Regions from separate parts of the Variovorax sp. P2_H12 genome, predicted to be linked through region 4. Evidence: predicted binding sites of a transcription regulator. Region 4 holds the regulator's gene; each other region holds the start of a gene.

Region 1 (3,264 bases), on a different contig from region 4:
AGTGGGCGCCGAGGCCGCCGGTGAAGAGGCCGTAGCCATAGGCCACGTGCACGATGTCGCCGCGCCGTCCGCCGGCGGCGCGGATCGAGCGCGCCACCAGGTCGGCCCAGTGGTCGATGTCCTGCCGGGTGTAGCCCACCACCGTCGGCTTGCCGGTGGTGCCCGAGGACGCATGAATGCGCGCCACCTGCTGGCGCGGCACCGCGAACATGCCGAAGGGGTAGTTGTCGCGCAAGTCCTTCTTGGCCGTGAACGGGAACTTCGCCAGGTCGCTCAGCTGCTTGAGGTCGGCCGGGTGCACGCCCTTGGCGTCGAAGGCCTGGCGGTAATGCGGCACGTGGTCGTAGGCGTGCTGCAGGGTCCAGCGCAGGCGCTGCAGCTGCAGGGCCTCGATCTGGTCGCGGCTGGCGGTCTCGATGGCGTCCAGGTCGCCGGGTGCGGGTTGCTTGACGGGCATTCGTGTCTCCTCTGGCATTCAGTCAGTTGAGGACAGAGCAAAAACCGCTGCGCAGTTTCTTGATCTGTCCCGCAAGGTCTCAGTCAGCGACGGCCGGCTTGCCCTTGATGGTGTAGGAGCGGCCGCGGAACATCGCGATGCGCTCGCCGCGCTGGTTGGTGATCTCGCTGTCGTAGACGCCGGTCCGGCCCGCCTTCGACATCTCGATGCTGCGCGCCGTGAGCAGGTCGCCTTCGCGCGCCGGCGCCACCAGGTCGATCGAGAAGCCCGAGGCCACCGTGAGCTCGTTGTAGGAATTGCAGGCGTAGGCGAAGGCGGTGTCGGCCAGGGCCGCGAGGAAGCCGCCATGGCAGGTGGCGTGGCCGTTGAGCATGTGGCCGCGCACGGTCATCGTGACCGTGGCCTGTCCCGGCGCGACTTCGGTCACGTCCATGCCCAGGCCCTGGACCGCGCGGTCGTTGGCGTACATGCGCTCGCGCACGAGTTCGGCGGTTTCCTGGGGCGTCGGTTCGGTGGCAATGTTCGACATGTGGGTTCTGTTCAGCGATCGGTGAAGAGGGGGGCGCGCTTGGCGCCGAAGGCAGCGACGCCTTCGAGGTAGTCGTGGGCGCTCCCGAGCTGCGCCTGCACCCGGGCTTCGGCGTCGAGGGCCTGGTCGAGCGTGAGGTGCTGCGCGCCGTCGATCGCGGCGCGCGTCTCGGCCAGCGCCTTCACGGGCATCGCCGCCAGGCGCTGCGCCAGCTTGGAGGTCTCGTCGGCCAGCGCCGTGTCATCGACGCACTTCCAGATCAGGCCGATGCGCTCGGCCTCGGCCGCGGGCAGCTTGTCGCCCAGCATCGCCAGGCCCAGCGCGCGCGCGCGGCCCACGATGCGCGGCAGCAGCCAGGTGCCGCCGGTGTCGGGCACGAGGCCGATCTTGGCGAAGGCCTGGATGAAGCTGGCCGATTGCCCGGCCAGCACGAAGTCGCAATTCAGCGCCAGGTTGGCGCCCGCGCCGGCCGCCACGCCGTTGACCGCGGCGATCACCGGCACCGGCAGCGAGCGCAGCCGCTGAACCAGCGGCTTGTAGAGCAGCTCGATCGTGCGGCCCAGGTCCTTGGGCGGCTCGCCGGGCGCCGAGGGCGCGACCATCGGATCGGCCAGATCCTGCCCGGCACAGAAGCCGCGGCCCGCGCCCGTGAGCACCACGCAACGCACTTCGGCGTTGGCCGCCGCGGCATCGAGCGCCTGGCGCAGTGCCTGGTGCATGGCTTCGGTGAAGCTGTTGAGGGCGGCGGGACGGTTCAGCGTCAGCGTCAGGACCGGGCCCTGCTGCGCGGCAAGCACGAGTGAATCGGACAAGCTGTGTCTCCAGTCTTGAGTCTTGGCGTGGGGCGAGGGTCTTGACCGGCGTCAAAGGTATCGTTGACTGACCGGTCGGTTAATCATAGGATCGACCAAGGCTTGATGCAAGTCAAAATCGCCAAGGGATAACCCTTAGCCTCGTTTCCATCCAACACCAACGGAGATCGCCTTGCCTTGTTATTCCATCGAAGGGGTGGTGCCGGTCGTCGACCCGAGCGCCTTCGTCCACCCGACCGCGGTGCTGATCGGCGACGTGATCGTCGGACCGGACTGCTATGTCGGGCCCTGCGCCGTGCTGCGCGGCGACTTCGGCCGCATCGTGCTCGAGCGCGGCTCGAACGTGCAGGACACCTGCGTGCTGCACGGCTTCCCGGCCCAGGACACGGTGGTCGGCGAGAACGGCCACATCGGCCACGGCGCCGTGCTGCACAGCTGCGTGGTGCGGCGCGATGCGCTGGTGGGGATGAACGCGGTGGTGATGGACGAGGCCGAGATCGGCGAGGCGGCCATCGTCGCGGCCTGCGCCTTCGTGCCGGCCGGCAGGAAGATCCCGGCCCGCTCGCTCGCCGCCGGCGTGCCCGCCAAGGTGCTGCGCGAGCTGAGCGACCAGGAAGTGGCCTGGAAGCTCGAGGGCACGCGCACCTACCAGGCGCTCACGCTGCGCAGCCTGGCGACCATGCAGGAAGTGACCGCGCTGGCCGAAGTCGAGGCCGACCGGCCGCGGCTCGACGCACCGGACGTGCGCCCGCTGATCGCGACCAAGCGAAGCTGATCAGGGCTTGCGCGTCAGGTCGCGCTCGCTCTCCACCGCGAAATAGAACCACTCGGTGTCCGGCAGCGCCTCGGCGTTCGGGAACACGATGACACCGTCGCGCTCGGCGCGCAGCAGGCTGCCATCCGCGCGCACGCCGATCGGCTCGCCGCGCGCCACGGGATCGAAGGTGGCCCATTCGCGAACGAAGCGGTCGTCCTCATGCAGCCGATCGGTCACGCTGACGAGGCGCAGCAGCGACGGCCGCGAAGGCGGCGGCCGCTGCGGATCGGGGGCCAGCATGCCCAGCAGCCGCAGCGTGGCGAGGATCGCCGCATGCGCCACCTCGGGCGCGGCCGGGTCCTCGTGCTGGCCGCATTCGAGCGTGACGCCGTAGCCGCCGCGGCTTCGCATGTATTCGTTGGTGCCCCAGCCGAAGGCCAGCGCCGCCTCGTCGGCCGGCCGTSCGCCGGCGCGCTGCGCGAGCCCGGCGGCATAGATGTCGAGCCAGCCCTCGACCACGCGCGGCGTACCCAGGTGCAAGGCAAGCTGCCCTTCCTCGAAGGCGCGCGAGAAAGGCTCGAGCGCGCCCTGGTTGTCGCGCGGCCCGATCATCGCGAAGGCCTCGCCCTCGCTCTGGAAGGAATGCAGGTCGAGCAGCACCTCGTGGCGATCGAGCAGCGGGCACAGCAGGTCGGTGATGCGGGCCTCG
Region 2 (3,264 bases), on a different contig from region 4:
TTCGACGACGTGTGGGTGTCCAAAGAGATCGACGTGGCGGGCAGCCCCGTGCAGCTGCATGCGGCGGCCGCCTGCACGATCATGCGCTTTTCGACCGGCGGTCGTGAAGGGCAGGCCGCGCGCCTCAATCCGGAAGCCCGACCGGGACATAGGCCCAGCGGCGATCGCGTACCACCAGCAGCGCGACGGTCCGACCCGGGGGCAGATGCTCGAGCGCCCGCCTGAAGTCCTCGACACGTTCGAGCCGCGTGTTGTTGATGGCGACGATGAGATCGCCCGGGCGAATGCCCTCGCTGCGTGCCAGCCCGGCGGACTCGCGGACCATCAGGCCGCCGTCGCTGTCCAGTTGCAGTTGCACCCGCTGTAGCGGCGACAGCTCGCCCAGGCGCAGGCCGAGGCCGTCGCCCCAGGCCGCTGCAAGCGGGATGCCCAGGGTCCGCCGCGGCGCAGGCTGCTCGGAGAGCATCACCCTGAGCGACTGCCGGGTTCCTGCTCGCCATACGTCCAGCTGCCGGCGGGTTCCGGGCGGGAGATCGGCAACGCGTTGCACCAATTCGGTGAAGCGCGAGACCGCGACGCCGTCGAACGCCGTGACGATGTCTCCGCGCACCAGACCCGCGGCCTGGGCCGGACCGTCGGCATCGACCCGGACCACAAGGGCACCCTTTGCCTCCGGCAAACCGAAGGAACGGGCCAGTGCGGGCGTCACCTCCTGGAGTTCGGCGCCGAGCCGAGCCCGGCGGACGCGGCCGGTGGCCCTCAGCTGCCCGGCAATCTTCATCGCCAGGTTGATCGGCACGGAAAAGGACAGCCCCATGTAGCCGCCGCTGCCGCTGTAGATCAACGAATTGATCGCGACCACTTCGCCGCGGCTGTTGAACAGCGGGCTGCCGGAACTGCCGGGATTGATCGCAACGTCGCTCTGGATGAAGGGAATCTCACCGGCGCCGCCGATGAGGCGGTCCACCGCGCTGACGACACCGGTCGTGACGCTGCCATGAAAACCGAACGGTGCGCCGATCGCGGCCACCCAATCGCCCGGTGCCAGCTGCGACGAATCGCCGATGACGGCGACGGGCAGGCCGGTGGCCTCGATCTTCACCAGCGCGACGTCCGTGCGCCGATCGGCTCCGACCACCCGGGCCTGGAAGCGGCGCCCATCGTGCAGCCGGATGGTCGCCTCGTCGATGTCCGCGACCACGTGTGCGCTGGTGAGGATCAAGCCGTCGCTGGTGAGGATGACGCCCGAGGCGACGTCCCTGATCTGGCTGACCCGCACGCTCGCGGGCAGCGACCAGGGCAGGCGGTCCGCGAAGTCGAGCTCCGACGCGATCTCGAGTTCGAGTCCTTCGCGGCTCTCGTCGCGGCCGACACGCAGCGTGTTGATGTCGACCACCATCGCGGTGCGACTCGCCACCAGCGAGGAAAACGCAGGCACGGGCGAGCCCGAAGCATCGAAGGCGGGCAGCCGCGCGGCTCCGCCGGCGCAGGCATTCAGCAGGCAGGCGAATGCGAGGGCCAGGACGAGGCGAGGGCGCCGAGTCATGGCTCTCACTCCCCGCTCATTCGGGCGCCAGGGCGGCCGATGGCGGGCTGAGGCTCGCGGCGGCCTCTTTGGCTTCGACCCCGGTTTCGGCTGCGGGCGCACGCACCAGCAGCACGGGCACGGTCGCATGGCGCAGGATGTGCTCGGCGCTGCTTCCCAGCACCAGGCGGCCGACGCCACGCCGCCCGTGGGTGCCGAGGACGATCAGGTCGGCCGCCCACTTGACGGCTTCGGCAATGACGGTCTCGTGCACCGGCGCGGAGAACCTGTCGCACAGCACGGTGTCGGCCTCGATGCCGGCCGCCTGCGCGGTGGCCCTGGCCTGTTCGAGAATGCGGTGGCCGTTGTCTCGCAGTACGCCGAGCCAGTCGCCGGCATGGCCGGCATAGGCGTCCATCGAGAGGGCGAACGAGAGCTCGTCGATGACATGGCACAGCCGCAACCGCGCGTGTGTGAGCCTGGCGAGCTGGATGGCCTCGTCCAGCCCGCGACCCGAGGTCGGACTGCCGTCGACGGGAACAAGAATTCGCTCATACATGACAGGCTCCTTCGGCGTACGGGTAGGGAAGACCAGTATCCGAGTGAGGGTGCGCCGGACCTTGATCTGGCGCAAGTCGATCGCAGAAGACCACGGCGAAGCTCCGGGCATGGCCCGCGGCTTGCGCTTCGCCGGCGTGTCCGCAGGGCAGCTCCTGCGGACACGGTCGCCCGGCTAGCGGTTCACGCGCGCGCCGGTGGCCACGTCGGTGACCGAGCCGTCGACCAGGCTGATCCGATAGATCTCCCGCGTCACGTTGCCGGCGAAGGCCAGTTCCACGATCGACACGTCGCGCAAGGTCGTGTCGATGCCGTTGGGCAGGAGCCCGTTCATCTGTTCGGCGACCTGCTTCATCGACGACTGCAGCGCCGGCGTGAACGGCGTCATGCTGTAGACGAGCGTGTTGTGGGGGTTGTGGGCCCGCAGTTCCTTGCCGTCCTTCACGACGTTGACGCCGCTCACGCCCACGGTTCTGACGAGTTCCCGACCAGGTTCCGCCATCTTTGCGAAGACCGGGCCCGTCACGCGCGGCAGCGGGCCATCGCGCAGCGGCGCCACGGCCGCGGTGACGCGGGTGTTGAACGCCATCATGTCTTCGAATCCTTGCCCGTTTTTCACGATGCCGAGATCGAGCCACCACGGACGGCCCGCATCCTTGGCCGCCTCGGTCGTGTAGAAGGTCTTGAGTGTCAGCTGGATGGGCGCTGGCGGTTTCGGCAGCGCCTTGAGCATCTTCTGCGGCGTGGTCGGGTCGGCGCTGTGGATGTGCACCACCGTGACGTGCGGGAGGTTCGGGTTCTGGGCCTCGGCCTGCAGGCCCAGCCTCAGCAGGTCCTGTTTCAGAGGCGCGTTGATCTTTGCCTCGAGCACGTCCGTCACGTCCTTGGGCAGCCGGTAGACGACGCCGTAAGTCGCCTTGTGCGCCCGGAACTCGGCCTGGCCGAGCGCGCTGTTGTCGATCGCTGGCGTCGAGGAGCCGGGTGTTCCGCAGGCGGAAAGCAAGGAAGCGGCGAGAAAGCCGAAAGCCAGGGGGCGAAGGACGCGCATTGAAACTCCATTCATGAAAATCGGGAGGGGCTGAGGCACTGGTTGTGCCGGCCCCGGTGCATATAGACCGATGTCCATGCTACGAAGGAGTTGTGACAAATCTGGAGAGGCCGGGCGCGGCTCGTTCAGCCGT
Region 3 (3,264 bases), on a different contig from region 4:
CCGACCCGTACCGGGCGGGCACGCTGGTGGTCGACATGTTCGACGCCAAGAGCCGGCGGGCGATCTGGCGCGGCAACGCGGCCGGCATCCTGCCCGACGATCCGTCGCGCCTGAACGCCTCGGTGCAAGGCGCGCTCGACCGGATGTTCGCCGACTTCCCGCCGGGCCCGCCGTCCGGCCGCTAAGGAAGCCCTCGCGCGAATTTCGGCGCCATCGTCCTAAGCAGGGGTGGCGATGGTTGCAGCGGCCAGTGCCGGCTCCACCACCCGCTCGAGCTGCTCGCGCAGCCAGCGGTGGATCGGATCGGCCTGGTGGCGCAGGTGCCAGACCATGTACATCGGCATCGACGGACAAGCCAGGGGCACCGGCGCCATGTCGAGGTCGCGCAGCAGATGGGCGCGCAGCAGGCTGGGCAGCGTGGCGATCGAGTCGCCGCCCAGCAGGAATGGACCGATGCCCGCGAAGCTCGGCAGCTGGGCAACGAAGCGCCGCTGCACGCCGCGTTCGGCCAGCACGTCATCGATGTCGAGCCGGCGCCGAGGCTCGTACAGCACCGTCACATGTTCGGCGGCCAGATACTCGTCCCGGGTGTGCGGCGGCTCTCGCTGGCTGGCATCGTAGAAGACCCGGTACTGGTCCTCGAACAGGCGCTTCTGCAGCACGTCGCTGGCGCACGGCGGGCGCGGCGTGATCACGAGCTGGCAATGTTCGTCGCGCAGCATCTCGGCCGACGGTGCGCCGGATGAAATCACGCGCAGCGCGAAGCCCGGCGCCTGTCGTCGAACATGCCGCAGCAGCGCGGGCAGCAGTAGGTCGCGCTGCAGGTCGTTGGCGGCGATCGTCACCGTGGCGACGAGCGTGGCCGGATCGAAGCCGGCGGCGTTGCTGAAGCTGCGCAGCTCGTCGAGCATGACGCGTGCGCGCGATGCCAGCGCATGCGCATGCGCGGTGGCCACGATGCCGCGCCCGGACTTCACGAACAGGGGATCGCCTACGATGGCGCGCAGCTTGTCGAGGAGATGGCTGACGGCCGACTGGGTGACGCCAAGGCGCTGCGCCGCACGTGTGACCGAGCCTTCTTCGAGCACCGCCAGCAGCAGTTGCAGCAAGTGGCCGTCGAGGTCCAAATGATCGAATCGGCTCATGGCTGGAATGAGTGTCTGTGCGTTGATCGGCGTAGGCCCCGAGTGGATACTGAACCCATGGCGCCGGCAACTGCATGTCGCTCGAAACTTGATTCGGATCAAGGCGCCAGGAACAACGACGAAGGAGACTCTCTTGCCAACACCCAATCCGAGGCAGCCGGTACCTGGAACCACCATCTTCGACGGCGAACAGGCCCGCAAGGGCTATGCGCTCAACAAGATGTGCTACTCGTTCAACCAGGCCGCGAGCCGGGCGGCCTTCGTGGCGGACGAAGATGCCTACTGCGCGGCTTTCGGGCTGAATCCCCAGCAGCGTGAAGCAATCCGAAATCGCAACGTGCTGCAGCTGATCGAGGCCGGCGGCAACGCGTACTACCTCGCCAAGTTCGCCGGCATCTTCGGTCTCGACATGCAGGACATCGGGGCCCAGCAGACCGGCATGACCAAGGACGAATTCAAGGCCAGGCTGCTGGCCGCAAGGGGTTGAGCCATGGCAAGAATCGTTGGTGGCATCGCCACCTCCCACGTGCCGGCGATCGGCCGGGCGATCGAGAAGGGCCTGCAGAACGATCCGTACTGGAAGCCGTTCTTCGACGGCTTCCCGCCGGTGCGCGACTGGCTCGCGAAAGTCCGGCCCGACGTCGTCGTGCTGGTCTCGAACGACCACGGGCTGAACTTCTTCCTCGACAAGATGCCGACCTTCGCGATCGGCGCTGCGCCGGAATACCACAACGGCGACGAAGGCTGGGGCATTCCAAGCCTGCCGCCGCTGCAGGGCGATCCGGTGCTGTCCTGGCGCTTGATCGAGTCGCTGGTCGCCGAGGACTTCGACCTCACCACCTGCCAGGAGATGATGCTCGACCACGCCGCCATGCTGCCGATGGCGCTGTGCTGGCCGGACATGAAATGGCCGGTGCGCGTGCTGCCGGTGTGCGTCAACACGGTGCAGGCGCCGTTGCCGTCGGCAGCCCGCTGCTATCGGCTGGGCCAGGCGATCGCGCGCGCGGTGGCGGCATGGCCGGGCGACGAGCGCGTGGTCGTGATGGGCACGGGCGGGTTGTCGCACCAGCTCGATGGCGAGCGTGCCGGCTTCATCAACAAGGACTTCGACCTGCAGTTCATGGAGAGCATGCGCTCCGACCCGGCTTGGGCCACCCGGTTCTCGACCGTCGAGCTGGTGCGACTCGCGGGCACCCAGGGCGTGGAGATCCTCAACTGGCTGGTCGCGCGCGGCGCCCTGCCCGAGAAGGTGCGCGCGGTGCACGCCAACTACCACATCCCGATCTCGAACACGGCGGCAGGACTCATGGTGCTCGAGCCGCTGGGGTAGCTTGCCGCGCGCGGTCGTGCCCGCCGCGCCCCCGGCGACGCCGTCAAGCCAGCCGGACGACCTCCGGGTCGTGCGCGTCCGCGTGCAGGCGCTCGACCGCCGCGGCGCGCCGCGCGAGCACCGCACGCTGGTTGATATAGCCCTTGTCGGTGATCTCGCCGGCGTCGATGTCCGGCGGTGCGCCGAGCACCAGCGCACGCACCGGGCATTGGGACGAGCCGGCGCCGGCGTCGCGCAGCTCGCGCATCACGCGCAGCAGCGCGGCCTTCCACTCGGCCGGCGGCAAGGCCGCGGCCTGCGGGCTCGCAAAGACCAGCATGCCGATCTCGTTGCGGTCGTGCCCGGTGACGACGATGTCCTGCGCCAGCGGCGCGAGCCGCGAGACCAGGTCCACGCGCAGCGTGCCGACCGAGACCCAGGTGCCGCTCGCGAGCTTGAAGTCCTCGGCCACGCGGCCGTGGAACATCACGCCGCGCTCCGGCCGCTGGGCATCGACGAGAAAGCCGGCATCGCCGATGCGGTAGTAGCCCTCGTCGTCGAAGGCCTCGGAGGTTTCGCGCGGCGCATGGCGGTAGCCCGGGAACACCGTGACGCCCTTGACGCGCATCTCGAGCTTGTCGCCGTTGGGCACGAACTTCAGCTCCAGCCCCGGCAGCGGCGCGCCGATGCAGCCCGCGCCGTCGAGCCGCCAGTGCGCCGAGGTGATCGCGGGGGAGGTCTCGGTCGCGCCCCAGGAGGTGGTGAGCCACAACGGCTGCACCGGCCGCGCGCGCCGGGCCACCGCTTCGA
Region 4 (3,264 bases):
GCTCCAGCGTGCGGTCGAAGGACGCGGGGCTCTGGCGCGGCAGTCCGTAGATCAGGTCGACGTTGACCGAATCGAAGCCCAGCCCGCGGGCCACCGCCATCAGGTCGAACACCTGCCGGGCGGGCTGGATCCGGTGCACCGCCTTCTGCACTTCCGGGTCGAAGTCCTGGACGCCGAAGCTCAGCCGGTTGAAGCCCAGCTCGGCCAGCGTCACGAGGCGCTCGCGGTCGACGGTGCGAGGGTCGATCTCGATCGAATGCTCCCCGTCCGGCGACAGCGTGAAGGCGCCGCGAAGCATGGCCATGAGTTCCCGCAGGCCGGCATCGTCGAGGAAGGTCGGCGTGCCGCCGCCCAGGTGCAGCTGGCGGACGACCGCGCCGCGGCCGAGCTTCTCCACCTGCAGCGAAATCTCGCGAGACAGGTAGTCCAGGTACTCGCGCCCCTTGCTCTTGTGCCGGGTCACGATCTTGTTGCAGGCGCAGTAGTAGCAGAGCGATTCGCAGAACGGAATGTGCACGTACAGCGACAGCGCCCGCGCGCTCGCGCCGGCCCCGCCGCGCTGCTCGAGGGCCTGCGCGTAGTCGTCCGCCGTGAAGGCGTCGACGAAGCGATCGGCCGTGGGATAGGACGTGTAGCGCGGGCCGGCGCAGTCGAAGCGGCGCAGCACGGTGGACGGCGGCGCCAGGGCCGGCGTGAGGGCGGGAGCGGAGGGGGGGAGCATCGCGGGCGGCGGCAAGGGCTGTGGTGTGTCACTATGCCGCCGTCACGATCTGCAATCATTGACCTGCATCAAGCATCCACCCCGCTCCCCGTCGGACAATCCCTCCATGACCTCGACTGCATCAATGAAACCCGAAAATATCAAGGTCGCCTGTTCCAACTGCAATCTGCGCGAGCTCTGCATGCCGGTGGGCCTGAATCCGGGCGAGCTGCAGCGCATCGACGACATCGTCGCGACGCGGCGCAAGATCAAGCGGCGCGAGACGCTGTTTCGCAACGGCGAGGCCTTCACCTCGCTCTATGCGATCCGCACCGGGGTGTTCAAGACCCGCGTCACCAGCGAGGACGGCCGCGACCAGGTCACGGGCTTCCAGATGGCGGGAGAGATCATCGGGCTCGACGGCATCGTCAACGACCAGCACACCTGCGACGCCGTGGCGCTGGAGGACTCCGAGGTCTGCGTGATGCCCTTCGAACGCATCGAGGAGCTGTCGCGCGAGATCACCGCGCTGCAGCGCCACGTGCACCAGATCATGAGCCGCGAGATCGTGCGCGAACACGGCGTGATGCTGCTGCTGGGCAGCATGCGGGCCGAAGAGCGGCTCGCCGCCTTCCTGCTGAACCTGGTCCAGCGCCTGCACGCGCGCGGCTTCTCGCGTTCCGAGCTGGTGCTTCGCATGACCCGCGAGGAAATCGGCAGCTACCTCGGGCTCAAGCTCGAGACCGTGAGCCGGACCCTGTCGAAGTTCGCGGCCGAGGGCATGGTCGAGGTCGAGCAGCGCAACGTGCGCATCGTCGATCCCGAGGCGCTGCGCCGCATCGTCAATCCGCCGGGCTGTTGATCTCGCGCGCCGACAGGGTCAGCAGCAGGGTCAGCGCGCCCGCCCCCATGGCCAGCAGCCAGAAGACGAAAAAGCCGACCGTGTAGACGGCCTGGCGCGAAGCACCGAGCGCCTCGCCGCGCCAGTTCAGGTCGCCCGGGTCGACCAGGGCGAACACCAGCACCTCGAGCGCGCAGGCCAGCAGGAAGGCCGGCCAGAGAATCCACATCCAGCGGCGCGTCTGCATGCACTCACTCCTTCGGCAGCGGCACGGCGCTGCCCGGTGTCGCCGCGTGGTTGCGCCCGGCCACGGCCGGCATCAGCTTCTTGTCGGCCAGGGTGCGGTTGATCTCCACGCCCTTGCGGTAGTAGTCCTGGTCCACCACCGGGTCGGGCGTGGCGATCGCCAGCCACAGGGTGACGAAGCTCGCGACCACCACCACGCCCGGCCCGCCGATCACCATCCACACCAGTGGGAAGCGGTACCACGGAGGGCAGGGTTTCATCGCGTCGTTGTCGTGCGTCATCTCTTGGTCCTTGGGTTGATCAGCGCGGTACCAGGAACACCGCGGGCTCCGAGACACTGGCATTGCCGCTTTCGGCGCGGACGTCGAAATGCACCTTGTGCGAACCCGCCGCTGCCGCCCCATAGGGTAGCTGCAACCGGACCGCGACCCAGCGCGACTCCGCCGGCGCGACCTCGACCACGGGCTCCGAGGACACCTTCAGCCCCTCGAGGCCGCCCGCAGCGATCCGGTAGCGCTGCACCTGTTCGGTGGCATTCATGATCTGCAGGCGGTAGACGTTCTCGAGCTGGCCGCCTTCGACGATGCGGGCCAGCGACGCGCGGTCGCGCACCACGTCGACCTTCAGCGGCGTGCGCGTCACCAGGCTGGCGAGCAGGCCGATGCACAGCGCCGCCAGCACCCCGGTGTAGATCAGCACCCGCGGCCGCAGCACGCGCCGCAGCACCTGCCGCGGCGTCCAGCGGCCGGCCATGCCGTTCTGCGTGGCGTAGCGGATCAGGCCGCGCGGCGTGTCCATCTTGTCCATCACGATGTTGCAGGCATCCACGCAGAGGCCGCAACCGATGCACTCGTACTGGAGGCCTTCGCGGATGTCGATGCCGGTCGGACAGACCTGCACGCACAGATGGCAGTCGATGCAGTGGCCCAGCGGCGCCGCGGTCGATGCGCGCCCTTTCGCCGGCACGCCGCGAGGCTCGCCGCGCGCGGCGTCATAGCTCACGATCAGCGTGTCGCGATCGAACATCGCGCTCTGGAAGCGCGCATAGGGGCACATGTACTTGCACACCTGCTCGCGCATGAAGCCGGCGTTGCCGTAGGTCGCGAAGCCGTAGAACAGCACCCAGAAGATTTCCCAGGAACCCATCGTCGTGTGCAGGAACGACATCCCCAGCTCGCGGATCGGCGTGAAGTAGCCCACGAAGGTAAAGCCGGTCCACAGGCCGATGGAGATCCAGACCACGTGCTTGAACCACTTCTTGACCAGCTTCTCGGCCGACATGCCGCCGCGATCCAGGCGCATGCGCGCGATGCGGCTGCCTTCGATCTTCTCTTCGACCCACATGAAGATCTCGGTGTAGACCGTCTGCGGGCAGGCATAGCCGCACCACAGCCGGCCCGCCACCGCGGTGAACAGGAACAGCGACAGGGCCGAGATCACCAGCAGGCCCGTGAGGTAGATCAGGTCCTGCGGATAG

The links. The regulator FNR, encoded in region 4, switches genes on or off when oxygen is low (the NO sensors DNR and NnrR bind a similar motif). The targets are predictions, from matches to a motif close to TTGATNNNNATCAA.
Region 1: AC1DYK_RS30850 (phenylacetic acid degradation protein PaaY) is a predicted target of FNR. The motif match lies at 1,901-1,914, and genes of this name have one in related genera.
Region 2: AC1DYK_RS33865 (universal stress protein) is a predicted target of FNR. The motif match lies at 2,146-2,159, and genes of this name have one in related genera.
Region 3: AC1DYK_RS30700 (protocatechuate 4,5-dioxygenase subunit alpha) is a predicted target of FNR. The motif match lies at 1,234-1,247, and genes of this name have one in related genera.

Annotation. Positions count from the first base shown of each region.
Region 1 is NZ_JBFUFO010000052.1:19,129-22,392, reverse strand. Features, by position in the region: gene paaK (phenylacetate--CoA ligase PaaK) at 1-457, opposite strand, end outside; gene paaI (hydroxyphenylacetyl-CoA thioesterase PaaI) at 537-986, opposite strand; gene AC1DYK_RS30855 (enoyl-CoA hydratase-related protein) at 998-1,798, opposite strand; gene AC1DYK_RS30850 (phenylacetic acid degradation protein PaaY) at 1,971-2,573, shown strand; gene AC1DYK_RS30845 (M14 family metallopeptidase) at 2,574-3,264, opposite strand, start outside.
Region 2 is NZ_JBFUFO010000071.1:191-3,454, reverse strand. Features, by position in the region: gene AC1DYK_RS33870 (trypsin-like peptidase domain-containing protein) at 125-1,399, opposite strand; gene AC1DYK_RS33865 (universal stress protein) at 1,563-2,084, opposite strand; gene AC1DYK_RS33860 (hypothetical protein) at 2,259-3,131, opposite strand.
Region 3 is NZ_JBFUFO010000051.1:66,567-69,830, reverse strand. Features, by position in the region: gene AC1DYK_RS30710 (DUF4136 domain-containing protein) at 1-185, shown strand, start outside; gene AC1DYK_RS30705 (LysR family transcriptional regulator) at 219-1,145, opposite strand; gene AC1DYK_RS30700 (protocatechuate 4,5-dioxygenase subunit alpha) at 1,279-1,632, shown strand; gene AC1DYK_RS30695 (class III extradiol dioxygenase family protein) at 1,636-2,475, shown strand; gene AC1DYK_RS30690 (feruloyl-CoA synthase) at 2,519-3,264, opposite strand, start outside.
Region 4 is NZ_JBFUFO010000023.1:41,789-45,052, forward strand. Features, by position in the region: gene hemN (oxygen-independent coproporphyrinogen III oxidase) at 1-721, opposite strand, end outside; gene fnr (fumarate/nitrate reduction transcriptional regulator Fnr) at 846-1,562, shown strand; gene AC1DYK_RS18120 (hypothetical protein) at 1,543-1,788, opposite strand; gene AC1DYK_RS18125 (FixH family protein) at 1,793-2,068, opposite strand; gene ccoG (cytochrome c oxidase accessory protein CcoG) at 2,088-3,264, opposite strand, start outside.